2 regions of the Psychrobacillus sp. FSL K6-2843 genome follow, and region 2 is predicted to be linked to the other one. Evidence: a T-box and tRNA genes for the amino acid it is inferred to sense, from the RefSeq annotation. Region 2 holds a T-box; the other holds one or more tRNA genes.

Region 1 (3,415 bases), 1.8 Mb from region 2:
AATGAAAAATGTACTCATTAATAGCCCTCCTATTAAGACTGTTCAGACCTCAGCTTATTCACTTCATCTGTCCAAGCTTTAATTTTTTGATGGATGCGATTATATTCGTTTTCCACCGTCTGTTTTTTTGATTCACTTAAATCATCATTCCACTTGGATAATGTGTCTTTTCGTTCCTGCACCTTAGTTTGTAGTGCTTCTGCTTGATGTGCTGATATTATTTCTTCCGTTTCCATCCATGTCACCATTTGACTCAATCGATTCCGTTCATTGGAAATGGCAAAAGAAAGGGAAAGCGAAATTTTACTAATATCATACTGCGCATTAGAAATAGCAAAACCATTGGGTGCATTTAATTGAATATAAGCCACATCTAAGACACTTGGAATAACCCACTTTTCTTCGATACTTTTATTCAATTCGTCGCTATTTTCAGCAGAAATATATTCTCCTTTTCCCGCTTCAGCTACAGCCTTTAATTGATCTTGACCTTTTTGGTCTACATTAAAGCCAACAATATTTACTTGACGGTTTTCATTTCCTTTAGCAAACTCTTCGGCCTCTTTAATAGGATCCCCGTCGCATGTCTCTGCTCCGTCACTAACAATATAAACAGTTAATGCACCTTCAGAATTCTTACTTGCTTCATTTGCTGTTTTTATTGCGGCAGCTAATGGAGTCCATCCTTTTGCCGCGACATCATCCACTACAGGATCAAATTTATCCGTACTATAAGACTGCATTGGATAAATCTCATCTATCTTTGTACAAGAAAGTTCCTTATCTTTATCCTCCTGTGAACCTTCATGGCCATAGACATAAAGAGAAACTTCACTAGAAGCTCCAATCGTCTTTGCAAAACGCTTCATAGCAGTTTTTGCTATCCCCATCTTTTGTTTGCCATCTACGGACAATAGCATACTTGAACTTGCATCGAGTAATAGTATCGACTTTGGTGTAACTTCCTCATTACTTCCACCTGAGATTGTTTCTTTAGTAGGCTCAGGTAAATATGGTTCATTTAAAACGGCTACATAATTCATCTGTTTATCTAACAGATCACTATACACAGTGCTACCGAAATAATAGAGAAGCATTTTAAATAATGTTTCCTCATCTTTTATCATGTCCGTAGTATTTTTAAGCTCTTCTTGTTCATCTAGTGTTAGCTCTCTTGCATCCTTTGGCCAACTGGATGTTTCGTGTTCAAAAGAATAGTCTAGTGCGAACAAACCTGGCTCAGAATTCTTCCATTCCTCTAAATCTGTCGGAATAATAATTTTTTCAATTGCGAGGAGTTTTTCTTTTTCAGTGTTCTCCTCTTCTGTTACTATTTTTTGATTGTCACTTATTTTTTTATTTTCTTCACCTGCTTGAGATTCATTCGAGCAAGCTGATAGGAACAATATGAGCAACATAGTTAATAAAGTAAATAGTCGATTCATGAAATTCCTCCTTGCTTTTAAACTTACTTATAATTCCATACGTAACATAATGGAAAAATGTTTCATTTAAGAGAAGAAACAACTTTTATTATTACGGATATAACCTTAAAATTTGTTTTAGAAGAAAAAGGAGGTTGCTTTTATTTTTTAAAAATGGTATACTAGTTCTTGTCTTGTTGCTAGTACAGTAACATCATATGGAGGAATACCCAAGTTCGGCTGAAGGGATCGGTCTTGAAAACCGACAGGCGGGTCATACCGCGCGGGGGTTCGAATCCCTCTTCCTCCTCCATTTTTATTTACGTTGTTTGTAAGTGTAAAATATAGTATACTAGTTTATAATGCGTAGTTGATTTAAATTTCAACTCTTTCTTATTGTCGCGGGGTGGAGCAGTTCGGTAGCTCGTCGGGCTCATAACCCGAAGGTCACAGGTTCAAATCCTGTCCCCGCAACCAAATGGTCCCGTGGTGTAGCGGTTAACATGCCTGCCTGTCACGCAGGAGATCGCCGGTTCGATCCCGGTCGGGACCGCCATTTTTTTGTAAGCAAGCAGTTCCTATGCAACTAAGTGATATAACATACATATTTTGTATTATACTTAACTGACTATGAGATACTAAGCTTCGTTTACTTGATACAAATTTAGGCTCAGTAGCTCAGTCGGTAGAGCAAAGGACTGAAAATCCTTGTGTCGGCGGTTCGATTCCGTCCTGAGCCACCATTTATGTTTTAATATGCGGGTGTAGTTTAGTGGTAAAACCTCAGCCTTCCAAGCTGATGATGAGAGTTCGATTCTCTTCACCCGCTTCCAATAAAAAGAAGACCTATTGATGCAAAGATCAATGGGCCTTTTTTTTTGTCGTTTCTTTTTCAATTTCTTTCATTCGTTGGAATAATAACTCCTTGTTAGGACAAGATAGTAGGAGAAAATGATGAGAGGCGGTAATGACTATGACTACAGAATGGTTTGACAGAGTAACAGAGGAGCTACAGGATCATTTGAATTCGATTTGCGAGCAGTACGATCAAGTCGGCCACATGAACATTAATCGCGCCTCTAAACATCCGCGAATTGAATTTTTTGTTAGTACGTTAGAGGATGAGCGAGACTATTTTTGCACTATTCTATTTGATCCTTATAATGAAGAGTTCTATGTTGAAAGTTTCGATGTTGAACTTCTCCAACCTACCAGAATAATGTTAGATGACATTACTGATATTATAGAAGCTGTTCATGAAAGCTTTCACGAATTTCTTGAAGATGACAGTGAAAGTGAATTAATTTATTTGGATGATGATGGTGACAACGATGACGATGATGATGACGATGAAATCATGTTAGAAGAAATTGATGTGGATTGGGAAACACCTGAGGTTACTGCATTTTTAATAGATGATAATATTGAGGTAACATATCAGTTCGGTATAGACAGTGCCAATGGCGATGGTGTTCTCCGTAGAAGAAATCGTAGCTGGGTAGATGATGAGGAGTTCGTCGATGAAAGTACCTTTACTTTTAAAAAAGATGAGGCAAGTACAATTATAGCTATGATCGCAAGCCATATGGATAAATTAATCGGATATGATGAAATTATTGATCTTTAATTATTTTACATCTTCAATTGGACAAGTGCCAATTGAAGATGTTTTATTATGTGTTAAATAATCAACCACTGTCTTACTTTATCCTCAAATATATTTGCACCTATGCCAAGAAGATCCTCTTTTACATACATTGTCAATCAATTATCACTTCAAAGGAATAGATTGTCGTTGATTTGTACTCATTCCCTGCTAGTAGAATTGAGGAAGGAAAATGAGGATGATGAATGGAGTCAGGTGGACCTTGTGTTTCTAAGCATACACCTAAATAGTTTCTTACCTGTTCTCCTCTCATTGTTTCAGAGCCAGCCAAGTTATTTCCAGAATAGAGGACTACTGCAGATTCTGTCGTTTCTACTATTAGTTT
Region 2 (3,415 bases):
ACATTATTTAGCATTGCTTGTTTGCTCGATTCATCAGCAGTTTTCCACCATTTTTCAAAAATTACGCCAAGACCAGGTAGTAAATGTTCTTCTCCTCGGTTAATCGCATCTTCCACGACTTCTTTAATATCTGTAGCGGAATTTCCTTTTAGGTTTGCTGCTATTGCTTCTCGAATTTGAAAATCCATTATCATCACTCCTTTTCTTCATCTTTCCCAATGTCTTGCCACGTATACATGATTTTGATAAATTCGTGGAAGATAAATATGAAGTAATAGATTTACGTGATATAATTTTTTTACAAAAGAAAAGATGCTGTATTATTTTTTGTGCGGTATATAAGAAAAAGGCGGTACATAACATGAAACGAATTGAATCTCCACAAAATTCCTTAGTTAAACATTGGAAGAAATTACTTAGTGTTCGAAAAGAGCGAGACAAAACAGGAGAATTTATCATTGAAGGATATCATTTAGTCGAGGAAGCAATAAAACAAAAAGAAAATGTTTTAACTATTATCCTAAGTGATACTAGTGAAATTCCTGTAACATGGGACGTTGATAATCTGGAAATCGTTGAGATTAATGATGTTATCAAAAAAGAGCTTGCTGAAACAGAGCATACTCAAGGGATTTTTGCACATTGTAAACAAAGTACAGCTAAGTTAGATGAACAGGGAACTTGGAAAAGGCTGTTATTGATTGATGCGGTTCAAGACCCTGGAAATATTGGTACGATGATTCGTACAGCCGATGCTGCTGGAATAGACGCCGTCGTTCTTGGCAAAGGATCAGCAGATGCTTATAATTCCAAAACACTACGATCAGCACAAGGCTCTCATTTTCATATACCTATTTTAAAAGGTGAATTAAGCTATTGGGTGGACCAACTGAAAGACAAAAATGTAAAAGTATATGGAACAGCATTTGAAAACTCTACTCCGTTCCATGAAGTAGAGAAAAGTGATGCGTTTGCATTGATAGTAGGAAACGAAGGAAGCGGTATTCAAGCGGATTTGTTGGAACAAACCGACCAAAATATAATTGTCCCTTTGTTTGGTCAAGCAGAATCATTAAATGTTGCAGTAGCAACAGGAATTCTTCTTTATGGACTTACTTTGAGATAAATGCCCTTGATGAAATGTTTAAAAGTCCGTATAATAGATAATAATTTAATAAATAATAAAAGCTGTCATCGGGAAAAGTATATATGAGAATTCAAATGTAGGGATTTTACGCCTTGACTGGAAGCGTAGATGGAGATTTCATATAGAAGTTCACCCCGTTAGCTGCCACCGGGACCAGTATTTACTGTAAAGGTGTGCCGGTGTAGAGCCGTTAGTCGAATTGAGTGATTGCACGTTTTTTTTGTGCAATAATCAGGGTGGTACCGCGAAAATAGTCCTCGTCCCTTTTATAGGGGCGAGGATTTTTTATTTTGTCAATTAGGAGGGATTTTTGAAATGGAAGCACAACTTCAACAGTTGAAAGAAGAAGCTCTACAAAAAATTGAAGCTTCACAAAACACAAAAGAATTAAATGATGTGCGAGTTGCATATTTAGGGAAAAAGGGCCCAATTACGGATTTATTAAAGGGAATGGGTAAACTTCCAGCCGAGGAGCGTCCGAAGATGGGGGCACTTGTCAATGTAGTAAGAGAGGAAGTAACTAATGTATTAGAAGCCCGTATGACCTTATTACAGGAGCAAGCGATTCAAGAGCAGCTAGAGAAAGAATCTATTGATGTAACTTTACCTGGTCGTCCAGTGAAAACCGGGAATCATCATCCACTTACTCGCGTTGTAGAGGAGATTGAAGATCTATTTTTAAGCATGGGCTATGAAATTGCAGAAGGTCCTGAGGTAGAAAAGGATTACTATAATTTTGAGGCTTTAAACTTACCTAAAGGTCACCCTGCACGAGATATGCAGGATTCCTTCTACATTTCAGAGGATATTTTGTTACGTACGCATACATCTCCAGTGCAAGCGCGCACAATGGAGGCAAAAGAAGGTCAACCGATTAAAATTATTTGTCCTGGTAAGGTGTATCGTCGTGATAATGATGATGCGACACATTCACACCAATTTACTCAAATTGAAGGTCTAGTAATCGGTGAGAATATCCGTATGAGTGATTTAAAAGGTACATTATCTTTATTCGCGAAGAAGATGTTCGGAGAGGATCGCGAAATTCGTTTGCGTCCAAGTTTCTTCCCATTTACAGAACCATCTGTAGAGATGGATATCTCTTGCTTTAAGTGTGGAGGTAGCGGCTGTAACGTATGTAAGAAGACTGGCTGGATTGAAATACTAGGAGCAGGTATGGTTCATCCTAACGTCCTTGAGATGGCTGGCTATGATTCTAAAAAGCTTTCTGGTTTTGCATTTGGTATGGGGCCAGAGCGTATTGCAATGTTGAAATATGGAGTGGAAGATATTCGTCATTTCTATACAAATGATGTGCGTTTCTTATCGCAATTCCACCGAACAGAAGTGTAAGGAGGAAATGACATGTTAGTATCGACGAAATGGTTATCAGAATATGTAAACACACAAGGATTGAATCCAAAGGATTTAGGAGAAAAAATCACACGCTCAGGTATTGAGGTAGATGCAGTAATTGACCGCTCTCAAGGCATGACAAATGTTGTAGTTGGATATGTAAAAGAAAAGGTGAAACATCCGGAAGCTGATAAGTTAAACATCTGTCAGGTAGACGTAGGAGATGAAATCACTCAAATCATTTGTGGTGCTCCTAACGTAGACGCTGGTCAGAAAGTAATCGTTGCTCGTCCTGGTGCAGTGCTACCAGGTGGCATTAAGATTAAGAAAGCAAAGCTACGTGGAGAAGTATCTAACGGTATGATCTGTTCTCTTCAGGAGCTAGGTATAGAAGGCCGCCTTGTCTCAAAAGCATATGCAGAAGGGATTTATGTTCTCCCTGAAACAGCTGTACCAGGTGAAAGCGCACTCCCATTATTAGGTCTGGACGATATAGTGTTAGAACTAGGTTTAACACCAAACCGTTCTGATGCACTAAGTATGCTGGGAGTAGCTTATGAAGTAGGAGCAATTCTTTCTGAAGATATGAAATACCCAGAAGCGTCCTATACAGAAAGTATTGAAAAAGCAGAAGACTATATAAAGCTTCGTGTGGATGCAATAGAAGAAAATCCTTTGTACATTGCGAAAGTTGTAAAAAACGTACAAGTAAAAGAATCACCACTATGGCTACAAAATCGTCTAATGGCAGCTGGTGTCCGTCCTCATAACAATGTCGTAGATATTACAAACTACGTGTTAATGGAATACGGCCAACCACTTCATGCATTTGACTATGATCGCCTTGCTACAAAGGAAATCGTTGTTCGCCTAGCAAATGAAGAAGAAAAAATTGTTACACTTGATGATCAA

Evidence for each region. The T-box of region 2 lies ahead of pheS (phenylalanine--tRNA ligase subunit alpha). A T-box ahead of a tRNA ligase gene usually reads a tRNA of that ligase, here a tRNA-Phe.
Region 1: it encodes a tRNA-Phe, which carries the amino acid that the T-box ahead of pheS (phenylalanine--tRNA ligase subunit alpha) is inferred to sense. The anticodon was not compared.

Annotation. Positions count from the first base shown of each region.
Region 1 covers NZ_CP152021.1:300,011-303,425, reverse strand. The annotation lists gene MKY94_RS01550 (hypothetical protein) at 1-18, opposite strand, end outside; gene MKY94_RS01545 (VWA domain-containing protein) at 33-1,445, opposite strand; tRNA gene MKY94_RS01540 (tRNA-Ser) at 1,645-1,737, shown strand; tRNA gene MKY94_RS01535 (tRNA-Met) at 1,825-1,901, shown strand; tRNA gene MKY94_RS01530 (tRNA-Asp) at 1,905-1,980, shown strand; tRNA gene MKY94_RS01525 (tRNA-Phe) at 2,092-2,167, shown strand; tRNA gene MKY94_RS01520 (tRNA-Gly) at 2,183-2,253, shown strand; gene MKY94_RS01515 (hypothetical protein) at 2,398-3,051, shown strand; gene MKY94_RS01510 (aldose epimerase family protein) at 3,185-3,415, opposite strand, start outside.
Region 2 covers NZ_CP152021.1:2,619,779-2,623,193, reverse strand. The annotation lists gene sspI (small acid-soluble spore protein SspI) at 1-188, opposite strand, end outside; gene MKY94_RS13255 (RNA methyltransferase) at 362-1,126, shown strand; T-box leader at 1,182-1,415, shown strand; gene pheS (phenylalanine--tRNA ligase subunit alpha) at 1,463-2,500, shown strand; gene pheT (phenylalanine--tRNA ligase subunit beta) at 2,513-3,415, shown strand, end outside.